Regions from separate parts of the Nonomuraea sp. NPDC052129 genome, predicted to be linked through region 2. Evidence: riboswitches for the same ligand, from Rfam matches in the RefSeq annotation. Region 2 holds a riboswitch; each other region holds the start of a gene.
What was found. A riboswitch is a leader RNA that binds a small molecule or an ion and turns the genes downstream of it on or off. The one in region 2 is predicted to bind cyclic di-AMP.
Positions count from the first base shown of each region.

Region 1: linked by a shared signal. The riboswitch ahead of AB0L53_RS32895 (hypothetical protein) and the one ahead of AB0L53_RS47175 (CHAP domain-containing protein) in region 2 are both predicted to bind cyclic di-AMP.
Region 3: linked by a shared signal. The riboswitch ahead of AB0L53_RS27995 (C40 family peptidase) and the one ahead of AB0L53_RS47175 (CHAP domain-containing protein) in region 2 are both predicted to bind cyclic di-AMP.
Region 4: linked by a shared signal. The riboswitch ahead of AB0L53_RS21700 (hypothetical protein) and the one ahead of AB0L53_RS47175 (CHAP domain-containing protein) in region 2 are both predicted to bind cyclic di-AMP.

Region 1 is NZ_JBFAVX010000017.1:226,925-230,520, reverse strand. It holds gene AB0L53_RS32905 (DeoR/GlpR family DNA-binding transcription regulator) at 213-992, shown strand; gene galT (galactose-1-phosphate uridylyltransferase) at 989-2,059, shown strand; cyclic di-AMP (ydaO/yuaA leader) riboswitch at 2,129-2,269, shown strand; gene AB0L53_RS32895 (hypothetical protein) at 2,274-3,239, shown strand; gene AB0L53_RS32890 (MerR family transcriptional regulator) at 3,271-3,596, opposite strand, start outside.
Region 2 is NZ_JBFAVX010000035.1:43,023-46,618, reverse strand. It holds gene AB0L53_RS47180 (M56 family metallopeptidase) at 1-775, shown strand, start outside; gene AB0L53_RS47175 (CHAP domain-containing protein) at 1,114-1,845, opposite strand; cyclic di-AMP (ydaO/yuaA leader) riboswitch at 1,860-2,014, opposite strand; gene AB0L53_RS47170 (NlpC/P60 family protein) at 2,192-2,632, opposite strand; cyclic di-AMP (ydaO/yuaA leader) riboswitch at 3,191-3,337, shown strand; gene AB0L53_RS47165 (CHAP domain-containing protein) at 3,350-3,596, shown strand, end outside.
Region 3 is NZ_JBFAVX010000013.1:192,385-195,980, forward strand. It holds gene AB0L53_RS27980 (RDD family protein) at 1-72, opposite strand, end outside; gene AB0L53_RS27985 (hypothetical protein) at 76-939, shown strand; gene AB0L53_RS27990 (amino-acid N-acetyltransferase) at 962-1,519, opposite strand; cyclic di-AMP (ydaO/yuaA leader) riboswitch at 1,809-1,969, shown strand; gene AB0L53_RS27995 (C40 family peptidase) at 1,975-3,018, shown strand; gene AB0L53_RS28000 (LuxR C-terminal-related transcriptional regulator) at 3,082-3,294, opposite strand.
Region 4 is NZ_JBFAVX010000009.1:83,144-86,739, reverse strand. It holds gene AB0L53_RS21710 (MDR family MFS transporter) at 1-1,122, shown strand, start outside; gene AB0L53_RS21705 (DUF5302 domain-containing protein) at 1,171-1,371, shown strand; cyclic di-AMP (ydaO/yuaA leader) riboswitch at 1,536-1,671, shown strand; gene AB0L53_RS21700 (hypothetical protein) at 1,853-2,593, shown strand; gene AB0L53_RS21695 (alpha/beta hydrolase) at 2,719-3,564, shown strand.

The sequences.
Region 1 (3,596 bases), on a different contig from region 2:
GGCCGTCAGTTCGCGTTCGGGCGCTTGCCGTGGTTGGCCTTCTTCTTCTTGCGCGCCTTGGTCTTGCGAGATCGCTTCGCCATGGATACCTCCAGTGATCGGTCCGTTTCCCAACGTCTCGCGCTGTGGTCTACCGCACAACCCGTACGACCTAACATTCCCCAACAAAGTCGTGTCATAATTTGGTGGAATCTGTTGGAAGGAGCGGGGGCGTGCTCGCACAGCAGCGCCAGCAGGCGATTCTCGAACGCGTGCGCAGCAGCGGCGGCGTTCGGGTGGCCGACCTCGTTCGCGAGCTCGGCGTCTCCGACATGACGGTCCGCCGCGACCTCGAAGTGCTAGCCGAGCGCGGGCTGCTGGAGAAGGTGCACGGCGGCGCGACCGCGCTGGGTCCCGGCTCGACCGAGGAGCCGGGCTTCACCGCCAAGTCCGCCCGCCAGCAGCAGGAGAAGGAGGCCATCGCGCGCCGCGCCGCCCAGTTCGTCCGGCCCGGCACCGCGGTCGCCCTGTCGGCCGGGACCACCACCTGGGCCCTGGCCCACCACCTCATCTCGGTGCCCGAGCTCACGGTCATCACCAATTCGATCCCGGTGGCCGACGTCTTCCACCGCAACCCGCGCGCCGACCGCACGGTCGTGCTGACCGGCGGCGTACGCACGCCGTCCGACGCCCTCGTCGGCCCGGTCGCGGTGGCCGCGATCCGGCGGCTGCACGTGGACACGCTGTTCCTCGGCGTGCACGGGATGAGCGTGCGGGCCGGGTTCACCACGCCCAACCTGCTGGAGTCGGAGACCGACAGGGAGCTGGTGCACGCGGCGCACCGGCTGGTCATCCCGGCCGACCACACCAAGTGGAACACGGTCGGCATCAGCACGATCGCCGATCTGACCGAGGCAGACGCGGTCATCAGCGACGCGGGGCTACCCGAGGAAGCACGCATGGAGCTGGGCGAACGCGCCGGCGAACTGATCATCGCGGAGGACTCGCAGTGAAACGCACCATCACCCACCTGGCCGACGGCCGAGAGCTGATCTACTTCGACCGGCGCGACGACGCCGACCGGAGCGCGATCGACCGGCGGGCGCTCGACCCCAGGCCGATGGCGTCGGAGCTGCGCTACGATCCGCTCACCGAGGAGTGGATCGCGATGGCGGGGCACCGCCAGACGCGTACGTTCCTGCCTCCGGCCAACGAGTGCCCGCTGTGCCCGTCGTCCGAGACGAGGGCTTCGGAGATCCCGGCGTACGACTATGACGTGGCGGTGTTCGAGAACCGCTTCCCCTCCTTTTCCGGAAATTTCGGGACTTATGGGGATGTCGGGGGGCTGAGTGAGGTCCGGCCGGGCGTGGGGCGGTGTGAGGTGGTGTGCTTCACCTCTGAGCATTCGTCGTCGTTCTCGCGGCTCTCCGACGAGCAGGTGGGCCTGGTCATGGAGGCGTGGGCCGACCGTACGGCCGAGCTGTCCGCGATCGAGGGTGTCGAGCAGGTGTTCTGCTTCGAGAACCGGGGCGAGGACATCGGCATCACGCTGCCGCACCCGCACGGGCAGATCTACGCCTACCCGTACGTGACCCCGCGGACCAAACTCCAGCTCGGCGCGGCCGCCCGGCATCGGGGCGGCAACCTCTTCGCCGACGTGCTGGCGGCCGAGCGGGCCGCCGGGGTGCGCGTGGTGGCGGCCAACGAGCTGTGGACGGCGTTCGTGCCGGCCGCCGCCCGGTGGCCGTTCGAGGTGCACGTGTATCCGCACCGGCAGGTGCCGGACCTGGCCGCGCTGTCGGAGGAGGAGCGCGCCGCCTTCGCCCCGCTCTACACCTCCGTACTGCGGGCGCTCGACGGGCTGTTCGGCGTCGCCATGCCGTACATCTCAGCCTGGCACCAGGCACCAGTGCGGCAGGATCGTGACCTGGCCTATCTGCACCTGGAGCTGTTCAGCATCAGACGGGCGCCCGGGAAACTCAAGTATCTGGCGGGCTCGGAGTCGGCCATGGGCGCGTTCGTCAACGATGTCCTGCCGGAGGAAGCCGCACGCATGCTTAAATCACAGGTAGATCTCTAATTGGTTGCCGCTTGGAGTCGCATGACCTTGGTTTTACCACTAATATCCCTTTTCAGCGCCGACCGAAACGGTCGGTGCTGGCCTAATCCCGGGTGCGTGGCCCGGGAGCCGGGGACCCATCGCGTCTTGGGGTGAATCCACTCAGGTGGTAAGGCGGCATCTCCCTGCCCGAACCCGTCAGCTAACCCGGCCGGCATAGGGAGAGGAACCCTTCGTGGCGGCTGCGTCCCCCTCGAGTCTCGCCATCGCTCTCATCACCACCGCTTCCATGGCCTTCGGCGCCTTCACGGCCACGCCCGCCGCTGCCGCCCCCAAGCCCAGCGAGGCCCAGCTCCGCGCGGAGCTGAAGCAGCTGGACAAGAAGGTCGACAAGCTCATCGAGACCTACAACCTCAAGCGCGTCGAACTCGCCAAGGCCAAACAGGACTCGGAAACGACCAAGAACCGGCTGGCCACGGCGGAGGCCCAGCTCATCACCGCCCAGAAACGCGTCACCGAGCTCGCGCGCCTGCAGTACCAGAACGGCACCGGCGCGCTGCCGAACCTCACCCTGCCGACCGATGCCTCCAGCGCGGCGTTGCTGGACCACCTCGCGGCCGAGCAACAGGCGATCGTGCAGGGCGTGGCCACCGCCCGGGACGAGAAGAAGGCGGCCGCGGACCAGGCGACCGCCCTCGAGGCGAAGATCCGCGAGGACGCGGCCAACGTGGCCAAGCAGCGCGACGACGCGCAGGACGTCATCAAGGACATCCAGAAGAAGCTGAAGGGCCTCATCCCGTTCGGCCCCGGCCGCCGCTCGGACGGCAGCTGGGCGCCCGAACTGCCCTCAGGCACCGACAACATCACCGCCCGGATGCGGGTGATCCGCGGGCTGATCCAGAAGGACTTCGCGCTGCCGTACGAGGTGGGCTGCTTCCGCTCGGACGGCGGCGGCGGCGAGCACCCGCTGGGGCGCGCGTGCGACTTCATGATGAGCACCGGCGGCAGCATGCCCAGCTCCGCCAATCAGGCACTCGGCGACCGCGTGGCGGCCTGGGCGCTGGAGAACAAGGACAAGCTCGGGGTCAAGTACGTGATCTGGAAGCAGCGCATCAACCAGGGCTCGGGGTGGAGCTCGATGTCCGACCGCGGCAGCATCACCCAGAACCACTTCGACCACGTGCACATCTCGATGTTCTAGAGCTAGGCGCCCGGACCGGGGCACGGCGCGGTCAGTGGGTGCCTGGTCTGGGGATGTGGATGCCGGCGGCGCGGAGCTTGGCCTCGACGAGCGCGATTCCCTGGGCCGCGGCCGATCCCTGCTCTTCGCCGTGGTGGGCGATCAGCTCGTATCGGGTCGCGGCATCCGTGCGGGCTTGCAGGCCGGTCACGATCTGCAGGTGTGCGGGATTGGCGAGGAAGTGGTCGGCCATGGCGGTGGCGAGCTCGGCGATGCGCGGGTCGTCCGGTTCCCAGCCCGCGGCTTCGGCGCCGCGCTTGATCAAAGCGACGAACCGGGTGTCTTCGAGGGCGTCCTCGACATGAGTGAGGTAGTCGT
Region 2 (3,596 bases):
CGACGCGGTCGGGCACGGGTTGGCCAGGCTGTTCGAGGTGTGCAAGCAGTTTCTCGGCCACGGATCCGACGTCGACGTGGCCTCCGCCGGATTCCGGCTGGCCGTCCTGGTCAGCGGGTTCATCACCGCACGGACTGTGTTCTGCGTGATCAGGGTGCTGCTGACCTCACGGCGCGAGCGTGCCCGGCACTCGGAGATGCTGAGCCTGCTGGGCCGGCGTGACGGCGAGTTGGACGCGGTGGTCCTGGAGTACGACGAGCCGCTCGCGTACTGCCTGCCCGGCAGGGCGAACAAGGCCGTGATCACCACGGCGGCGCTCCACGCTCTGCCGCCCGAGCATGTGGCCGCGGTGCTGGCGCACGAGCGAGCCCATCTCCGGGGACGCCACCATCTTCTCCTTGCCCTGGCTGAAGGCCTGGCCAAGGCATTTCCTGCTCTCCCGCTGTTCGCAACGGCCAAAGCGGAGGTGGCCCGCCTGGTGGAGTTGCGGGCCGACGATGTGGCCGCGGGACAGCATCCGCGCCTGCACCTCGCCGCGGCTCTGGTCGGTCTGGCCACCGGGCGGGTGCCCGCGTTCGCGCTGGGCGCTGCAGGCGAGAACGCGTTGAGCAGGGTGCGCCGCATGCTCAATCCGGCCGCGCCGCTCCACCGCCGCGAGCGGCTGGTGGGCACGGTGGCCGTCACCTTGTTCCTCGCAGGACCGGCGGCTCTGGCGGTGTTTCCGGGGGTGAGCGCGCTGATCGCGCATCATTGCCACACGCTCTCGCTGCTCTGAGCTCAGGCGTACAGCAACTCCTGATCGATCACGAGGGCCGCGGTGACGCCCTGACCGGCGGCGATGATCACCTGGCCAGCCGGGGAACGGCATGGACGCCCGCCTGGCCATGTCGCCGGCCGCGAAGACTCCCTTCACCGAGCTCTGCCCGAACTCGTTGACCTCCACCAAGCCGTCCTTCAACATGGCGCAGCCCAGTTGCTTCGGCAGGTTGCTGCGCTGGCGGACACCCGACCCGCAGCGACTGGTAGCCGCCACCGAGGACGGCACGGTCTATGGGTCCAAGAACGGCGGGCCGGACTTCACCGCCGCCTTCCGCCCTGCCAGATCATGAACCGCTACGCCATGATCGAACGGTGACGGCCGGCATACCGCTGCTGCCTGCCTCTGGCAGAGCTTCGACGTCTCACCTGCCTGACCACGACGGCAACGCAAAGCACGCCCGCGAACACGACCCCAGACACCGCGATGCTCTCCGTGGAGGCCGTCGGCAGGACGACATCGGTCTCCTGCGCCTTCCCCGCCGCCTGCACGACCCCTTTCCGGACCAGAGGCGTCCGCGGGTTGCCGCCCGTCAGGACGAACGTCTCACCCTCCCCGAACTTCTCCTTGACCTTGCGGGGAAGGCCGTAGCCGACGACCTTGCTCTGGTCCCTGTCCTTGCGCTTGAGCCACACCTTGTCGACGTTGGCCTCGATCGTGGAGATCTGGTCTCCCTGTACCTTCTCGACGATGCCCGCATGGTCGATCCGCTCCACATCGCGTGACCCGCTCCAGTCGTAAAAGACGATGGCGCCGGGCTCCGGCTTGTCACTCCAGGCGTCCTGCTCCTTGAACCACTTGGCGTGGTCGACGGTGTAGGCGAAATCCCCCACGTACTTCTCGACGCCCGCCTGGTTGGCGGCCCAGGTAATGAACATGTCGCACCATGGGGCGGTCTTGAAGTAGGGGTCGCTGTTGTCCACGTTGGCGTAGTACCAGTTACCGAACTTGCTGTAGCCGTCGGTTTTCTCGCGATAGCCGAGATTTTTCTGGGCAGCGTCGAGCAGCCCGTCCACAATGGATGGCATAGGTCCGGGGTTTGACCCTTTCTCCTTATGGCCTACCGGGTTAGCTGACGGGTTCGGGCCAGGAGATGACGCCCTACCGCCGCATCCGTGGCGGATTCACCCCATGCGTGGATCGCTCCAGGCTCTGGTTCCCCCGTTCCCGCGGCGCGGGCCTCGGCACCAGCCGGCCGCCTCCACCGCGAAGGCAAGTCACCGGCAAGTACGAAGGACTGTAGTAGGTAGAAAGGGTGACTGGTTACCGAAATGAGATTTTTGGCATAAAAGATCTATCCAACGCAGACCGACCAATACCGTGCGCTACACGTTGTTATACGCAAGGCAAGCACCGCAGCGGGTCAACGCGTGATCACTCAATCACCCTCACCACGCCTGCGAGATTGCGCGTGTGGGCGGGCACCAGTTTGACGACGTCCCCCGTCCGCCGGGCTTGGATCATCTTTCCGTCGCCCCAGTAGATCGCGGCATGGGAAATGTAGCCCGGGTTGGTGGGGTCCAGCCGCCAGAAGATCAGGTCACCCGATCGCATCTGGGAAAACGGGACCCGGGGTCCACTGGCGAACTGCTGATGCGTCACCCGCGGCAGCCGAATGCCCGCCCTGCCAAAGGCCCACTGGATCAGGCCGGAACAGTCGAAGGCGTCAGGTCCCTCGGCGCCCCAGACATACGGGGCGCCCAGTTTGCTCTTCGCCGCCGCGCACGGTCGGCTTGGGCGTGTAGGCCCGGAAGGTCGATGGTTCCACCCCCACCGTTCCCACCCTCCTACCGCCGAGCGGTATCGCCGCCGCATCGACGATCTCCATGGAGCTCACGCCTTTGCGTACTCGAACCCGCTCGATCATTTGTTCAGGCAGCGGACGATTCGCGACCACAAGCAGGTGTGGCTCCCGCAGACGGTCGAGGGCCGCCACAACGGGCGGTTCAGGCGCCGGCGAGGCTTTGCCCGGCTTCCCGGGTCCAGCCCGAAGACGCCGGGGCGGCTTCGCCGGTCGCTCGTAGTCGACGAGGGCTAACATCCCCGCTACCAGCGTTGCAACCACGAGTCCGGCCACTAGGTACACCGCTCGGGGCAGCACGCTACTACGGTTCATAGTCACTGCGACATTATGCACAACCCGAACAGCGACACAGCGGCCCACCGCTCAGGCACGGCACCACGCCGTGGTAAAGGTAAAGGATTAATGGCTGAACCCTAGGCCACACAGGGCATTGGGGTCGGCTTCCAAAGGTTTCGCTTGCGCTGGCCATTTGGCTTGCATACCTTTACAGGCCCAAGGCCGCAGCGTTCCGATGGTGGCCTGTAATGCCGAGACCGCGTCTCGTCTGCACCGGCGTTGTGTGCAGATCGTAGCCGCGGCCGCCGAGTCCGCTTTCTCGCGGAGCCGGGGATCCACTTTCTTGGGGTGAATCGGTGCGCCCGTCCCAACGGGGCTCCGTAGGGCACTTCCACGCCCGAACCCGTCAGCTAACCCGGTAGGCGGCATGGAAGCAAGGAGCCATTCCCCGCATGTCCAAACACCTCTTGCCGAACTACGGCAGGTCCGCCCGTAAGCACGGCCTCACCCTCGCCGCAGCGGCCGTGGCCAGTGCACTCATCACCAGTACGCCCGCCTTCGCCAGCGACCACGCCAGCGAGACCCAAACTGGCGTCTCGCGGTCTGCGACTTCCTCCCAGCCCCAGCGCCAGGTCACAGCGGACGCCGTGCTGAAGCTGGCCCAGCAGCAGGTGGGGACGACGGAGAACGCCAGCGGCG
Region 3 (3,596 bases), on a different contig from region 2:
ACCGTCGATGATCCTCGCCACGAGCCGCTGCCACCACTCGGCGAGCGGGGCCGGGGCGCCGGGCGGTTGCACCCCATGTGGCTGCGGCTGCCCGTAGCCGGGCTGCTGGCCGTACTGGGGCTGCTGACCGTAGCCAGGCTGACCGTACTGCTGCTGCTGGCCGTAGTCCGGCTGGCCGTACTGCTGCTGACCGTAGCCGGGTTGCGACGGCTGCTGCTGCCCGTAACCGGGCTGCTGGCCGTAACCGGGTTGCTGCCCATAGCCGGGCTGCTGGCCCGACGGGGGCTGCTGGCCGTACTGCTGCTGGCCGTAGCCGGGTTGCGACGGCTGCTGCTGACCGTAGCCCGGCTGGGACGGCTGCTGCTGCCCGTAACCGGGCTGCTGGCCGTAACCAGGCTGGGATTGCGGTTGCTGACCGTAACCGGGTTGCGATTGCGGCTGCTGACCGTAGTTGGGCTGGCCGTACTCGGGTTGCTGACCCGAAGCCTGCTGCTGACCGTATCCGGGTTGCTGACCGTATCCGGGCTGCTGGCCGTATCCGGGCTGCTGGCCGTATTCCGGTTGCTGGCCGTAGCCGGGCTGCTGCCCGTACTGCGGCTGTTGTCCGTACTGCGGTTGCTGCGGCTGCTGGCCGTAGCCTGGCTGCTGCTGACCGTACTGCGGCTGTTGGCCGTAGCCCGGCTGCTGTTGCCCGTAGTTGGGTTGCTGGCCGTAGGCGTCGTCCGCCCGGTAGCCAACGACCGTCGCATCCGGGTCGGGCTCGCCATAGGGACGGCCCGCGTTGTGATGTCCGTATTCAGATCCGCCAGGCGCAGAGTTCTCGCCGGATTCGTCCTGTGGATACGGCGGCTGTCCGGTGCTCACCGTGTCACCTCGCTTCGAGTGCGCATGTGGCACGTGTCAGGACACATGCCTGTGCTGCCCAACGTATCGACATAGGTATCAACAATCACCTTTCCCATTAGTCAAGGTCCGCGTCACCCGATGTCAGGTGGAGAAGCATGCGGGTGTTCCCCAGGGTGTTGGGCTTGACGTGTTCGAGGTCGAGGAACTCGGCGACACCCTCGTCGTACGAGGCCAGCAGCTCCGCATAGACCTCGGGTGAGACCGGGGTGCCCTGTACGGGGCGGAATCCATGCCTCGCGAAAAAATCCACCTCAAAAGTCAGACAGAAAACCCGGCGCAGGCCGAGTTCCCGGGCCGTATTGATCAAGGAAGAGACGATCCGGTGCCCGATTCCGAAGCCTCGGAACTCCGGATCAACGGCCACCGTGCGAATCTCCGCGAGATCCTCCCAAAGCACATGCAGCGCGCCACAGCCGACCACTTGGCCGCCGCGCTCGGCGATCCAGAACTCCTGCACGTCCTCGTACAGAGTGACAGTGGCCTTCTCCAGAAGCCGGGGCCCGGCGCCCGCGTAGGTGTCGACCAGGAGACGGATCGTCCTGACATCCGGCGTGCGGGCACGCCGGACGACGACTTCCGTGTCCGGGACTGTCACTTCGGCGACCTGCTCCATGGGTCTCCAGCGTACAGATCCGATTACGGCCTCCCCCTAACTCTGACGTCTCTCCCATCTCATGACATCTCGTGGTTGATCGAGCACGATGCGGGATCCCGTTGGCCGATAGGCTTCCATGTCTTGACGAACTTGGTGCAAAAAGGACATAAAGTTTGTTCAGCACCGGCAGGCACGAGACCACCTCGTGACCCTTCGGTTGCGAAACCTCTACAGACTTGGCAGTTCTGGTTGAGCACGAACCCGGAGTGCACTAGTGTCCAGCGACGATGTCACCCACGCGAGCCAGCGTGGAGACGCGCCCAATCCCCGTAAGGGGAGCCGGGGACCCGCCGGTGGCGACCTCATCCCGACGCCACCACCCATGGGGTGAATCCGAGCGAGTCGTTCGGTAGGGCTGCTCCGGCCCGAACCCGTCAGCTAACCCGGTAGGCGCCGATGAGAGGAGCTGGTTGGTGAAGCAGACCCGCGATCGCGAGGGGAAGCCGGCGGGCGCTCACGCTCGCCCTCCGGAGTTCCGGAAGATCCCCACCCGATTGGGTGTCATCGCGGCGACCATCGCCACCCTCCTCTTCGCCGTACCCGTCGGCTCCGCCGTCGCCGATCCCAAGCCCTCGCTGAAGGACCTGTCCAAGCAGGCCGAGGAGCTCCACACGCAGATCGAGACGCTCAGCGAGGAGTTCAACGGCCAGCGGGAGAAGCTCAAGACCGCCAAGAAGTCGGCTGAGGCGGCCAAGAAGACGCTGTCCACCAGTGAGGCCGATCTGGCCGCCAAGCGCGCCAAGGCCGCGCTGCTGGCCCAGAACGCCTACATCAACGGCGGCTTCGGCCAGGCGCTGGCATTCGGCACCTCCGACGACCCCGAGAGCTTCCTCGACCGGGCGGCCACCACCTACGCGCTGGAGCAGCAGCAGGGCTTCGAGGTCAACCAGGTGACCACGGCCAGGCAGGCCGCCGAGCAGGCCAGGGCCAGCGCCAAGACGCGCATCGACGAGGTCGAGAAGATCGTCGAGGGCCTCGGCACCAAGCGCGACAAGATCACCAAGCTCGTGACCAAGGTCGAGAGCAGCCTCTTCAAGCGGGCGATCGGCGAGGCGGGCCGTCCCGGCACCCGGGCCACGCGGGTCGACCTGCCGGTCATCGGCGCCGGCAAGGCGGCCACGGCCGCCAGGTGGGCGCTCACGCAGCAGCTCAAGCCGTACGTCTGGGGCGCCGAGGGGCCGACCTCGTACGACTGCTCCGGCCTGGTGATGGCGGCCTACCAGCGGGTGGGGATCTCACTGCCGCACTACACGGGCGACCAGTGGACGGCCGGACGGCACATCTCCAAGGAGGAGCTGCGCGTCGGCGACCTGGTCTTCTTCTATGGCGACCTGCACCACGTCGGCATCTACATCGGCGGCGGCATGATGGTCCACGCGCCGCAGACCGGCGACGTCGTACGCATCGCGTCCATCGCCCGCCGTCCGTTCGCGGGCGCCGTACGCATCGCCGACTGACCTCCGGACACCACGACAAGCACTCTGACAGCCGGGGCCCGGGCGGCTGGGCCGGTCGAGCGGTCAGATGAGCTGGCGGCGGGCGGCCCAGGCCACGGCCTCGATCGCGGTGGCGACGCCGATGCGGTCGCAGATACCCCGAAGTCTCCGGCGTACCGTGCGCCCGCTGATATCCAGTCGCCTGCCAACCCGATCAACCGTGACCCCCTTGGCAAGCTCCGCCAGCAACGCCAGATCCGCGTGGCTAAGCTCGACGCTCTCAGTGAGCACATACATCGGGAGCCCTCCCCCCAACAGCAGAACTCGAGACGTCCATGTCCGAGCAGAGCTGCAGCTCGTCTCGCAGACGGTAAACGCATTCTGGAAAGGTCGTCAAGCCAGCGAATACCGCCCTCTGACCATCGCCATTGACATGATCCGTTGTATGTGAAGTACTCGCCATATGTCGGCACACTTCGGGGCCCGATGAGGGATCACAGCCGCCCTTACAACGGCTCCAGCTCCCCTCCCCATGAGCTCCGCGGACGTGCTGGGCACCGAATCCGTGGAACGCGAACGCTATTCGCATTCTATATGCG
Region 4 (3,596 bases), on a different contig from region 2:
GGCTTGGGCGCGGGCGCGCTGCTGCCGCTGTCGATCGCCCTGGTGCTCGAACTGTTCCCGCCGGAGAAGGGCGGGGCGCGGGTGCAGGGCGCGATGGGCGGGGTGATGGCGCTCAGCTACCTCGCCGGGCCGTTCCTGGGCGGGCTCTTCACCGACCATGCGAGCTGGCGCTGGGCCTTTTATGTGAACGTGCCGATCGGCCTGGTGCTGATCGCGATCATCGTGCTGCGCCTGCCGCGCCAGCCGGGACATGGTGGCGGGCGGCCTGACTACCTGGGCATCGGGGTCTTCACGGTGGGCATCAGCGCGCTGCTCATCGGCCTGACCGAGAAGGGGCTCGACGGCCACACGTGGACCAGCGTGCCGGTGATCGGGCCGATCGTGCTGGCTCTGGTGTCGCTCGTGGTGTTCGTGGTGGTGGAGATGCGGGCCGAGGCGCCCATCATGCCCATGCACCTGTTCCGGAACCGTACGTACACGCTGGTCAACGTGACCTCCTTCTTCACCGCCTTCTGCATGTTCGCCGGTGTGGTGTTCCTGCCGCGTTACTTCCAGGAGGCGCTCGGCGCCAGCGCCACCGAGTCGGGGCTGCGGATCTACCCGCTGACCCTGGCCATGGTGGTGGGCAGCATGGTCGTGGGCGCGCTGATCAGCCGGACGCGCGTCTACAAGCCGTGGCTGGTGGCGGCGCCGTTCCTGCTGGTCGTGGGCACGCTGCTGTGCGCCGGTCTGACGCTGGACACGCCGCCCTGGGTGCTCGTCGGGTGGATGGCGCTGATCGGTCTCGGCATGGGCCCGATGCTCTCCGGCCTGACCGTGGCCGTGCGGGACTCGGTGCCGCCCCAGTACATGGGTACGGCCTCGGCCAACCTGACGTTCTTCCGCCAGATCGGCGGCTCGGTCGCCCTGGCGCTGGCCGGCACCGCCTACACCTCTGTCATCGCCACCGAGGCGCCGCTGCACGGACTGGCTGCCGCGCACGCCTCGGCCGCGGCCCTGGTCATCCCCTCGCTGGGTGTCGCGGGCGCCCTCGTGGCGCTGGTGGCCCTGATCGCCATGCCCGGTGCGCGGATCGACCGGGAAACGCCCCAGTCCAAGGTCGAGGCCAGTTTCGCGTCCTGAGCGCCGTCATGGGAAGCTGGTTCTTGTCCCCAACACCAGGAGGTCCTCATGGCGGAAACACCGGAGCCGGAAGTCGACGAAACTCCCGAGGACGAGATGAAGCGCAAGTTCCGCGAGGCGCTGGAGCGCAAGCGTAACCAGCATGCCGACTCGAGCGCGGGTGGCAGGGGCAACGACCCTTCCAAGATTCACGGCGCTCACGGGCCCGCCGCCAGCAAGCGTTCTTTCAGGCGGAAGAGCGGCGGTTGACCTGAGCTTTTCTGGGGGTACGGCATGCCGTACCCCCTTTTTTCTTGACCTCCTAGGTAGATCTTCGCCCGTTTCATGGCCTTATGTTTGCCTTTGTCCGGTTCGGTACCTATAGTTCATGGAGTTACCAGCCGGTGACTTTGGGGCTTCAACAGGGGAGTACCAACCGGCAGGCGCCGAATCCCGCTCGCGGGAACCGGGGAACCAAACGTTCCTTAGGGGTGAATCCGACCGCGGTCGGTAGGGCATCTCCACGTCCGAACCCGTCAGCTAACCCGGTAGGCGAGATGGAGAGGACACCTACCGCATGCGTTACCCCCGCGTCGTGCCGCCAGCCCGCGTGTTGTCGTCCGCTGACTGACCGGCACCTTCCCCCCGCTCTTCCACGCTCCGCGTAGCGCCCGTTTGGCGTTTTGCCCGGCTACGCACACCTTTCGCGAGCGCAATCCCCTTGTTCCCGTATAAAGGACTTTGCTACTCCATGTCTGTTCGATCTGCCATGCTCACCGCCGCCGTCGTCGGTGCGATCTCCATCGGCGCAGGCACCGCCGCACACGCCGATTCCGGCAGTGACAAGAAGGTCCTGCTCAAGGGCAAGACCACCGCGTCCTACTTCTGGGACGACTCCTCCGGCCGCGCCGGGGACACCGGGCTGCCGGCCAGCGGCAAGCCCATGCAGAAGGGGCTCGCCGCCAGCCCGAGCTGGCCGCTCATGACCGAGGGCTACGTCGTCTACAAGGGCAAGAAGATGCCCTTCTTCGTCGGCGACCGCGGCCCGGGCGTGCCGTCCTCCAGCGGCGTCATGCTCGACCTCGACGCCAAGACCTTCGCCGCCCTGACCGGTGGCCGCTTCAACTCCAGCACGCTGGGCGTGGACGGCAACGGTGGCGCGGGCCACATCAAGATCGACTATGTCATCACCAAGTGGGGTAGCGGCCCGGGCAAGAAGAACTACCCGCAGCCCTTCTCCACCGGTGCGTACGCCGTCGTGGACCACAACCCCGCCAAGCCCCCGAAGATCGTGGCCGAGGGTGACAAGCCCGCCGCGGTCAAGCCCGCTCCCGCCAAGGCTGTGCCGGTGGCCGCCAAGAAGGCCGACAAGGCTGAAGAGAAGGTTGTCGAGTCGAACGCCATCGGTGGCGCCGCCGCGGCGGTCGCGCTGGCGATGTTCGGCGGCTCGACGGTCGGCCGCGACCGGATCCGCAAGCTCGTCCGGCGCTGACGGCCGTCAGGTCCGAAGACGGTCTTGCTGACGGCCGTCAGGTCCGGAGCCGACGGCCTTGATGGTCGTCTATTTCGGAGCTGACGGTCTTTGCGTCGCGGGAAACAGAATGTCATTCTGACCTCGTGACCACGCTTGCAGCCGCAAACGGCATCGAGATCGCGTACGAGACCTTCGGCTCACCCGGCGGACGTCCCCTGCTCCTCATCATGGGGCTCGGCGCCCAGCTCATCCACTGGGACGACGAGCTCTGCGAGCTCCTGGCGGAGCAGGGCCATCACGTCGTCAGATTCGACAACCGTGACTCCGGACTCTCCACGCACCTGCACGACGAGGGCGTTCCCACACTGGGGACGTCCTCTTCGTATCTGCTGGACGACATGGCCGACGACGCGGCCGGGCTGATGGACGTCCTCGGCTGGCCCGCCGCCCACGTCGTGGGCGCCTCGATGGGCGGGATGATCGCCCAGACGCTCGCCATCCGGCACCCCGAGCGGGTGCTGACCCTTACCTCGATCATGTCGACTCCCGGCCCGGACGTGGCCCCGCCCACGCCGGAGGCCAGCGCGGTGCTGCTCGCCGCGCCCCCGACCGATCGGGACGCCGTGCTCGCCCAGTCTTTGAGGACCTGGGCGGTGATCGGCTCGCCCGGCTTCGACATGGACCGGGAACGCATCCTCCGGCTGTCCGGCCAGGCGTACGACCGGTGCTTCGACCCGCCGGGCACGACCCGGCAGCTGGCCGCGATCATGGCCTCCGGTGACCGCACGGAGCGGCTCGGCACGCTGGGGATCCCCGCCCTGGTCATCCACGGCGAGGCCGACGCTCTCGTCCCGGTCGCCGCCGGCCACGCCACGGCGGCGGCGATTCCGGGCGCCACGCTGCTGACGTTCCCCGGTATGGGCCATGACCTGCCCCGGCCGCTCTGGCCGGACATCGTCGGCGCCATCACCAAGCTCACCACGAGCTGACGTAAGGGATCGGTGGAGGTCGGTGGCTCGTG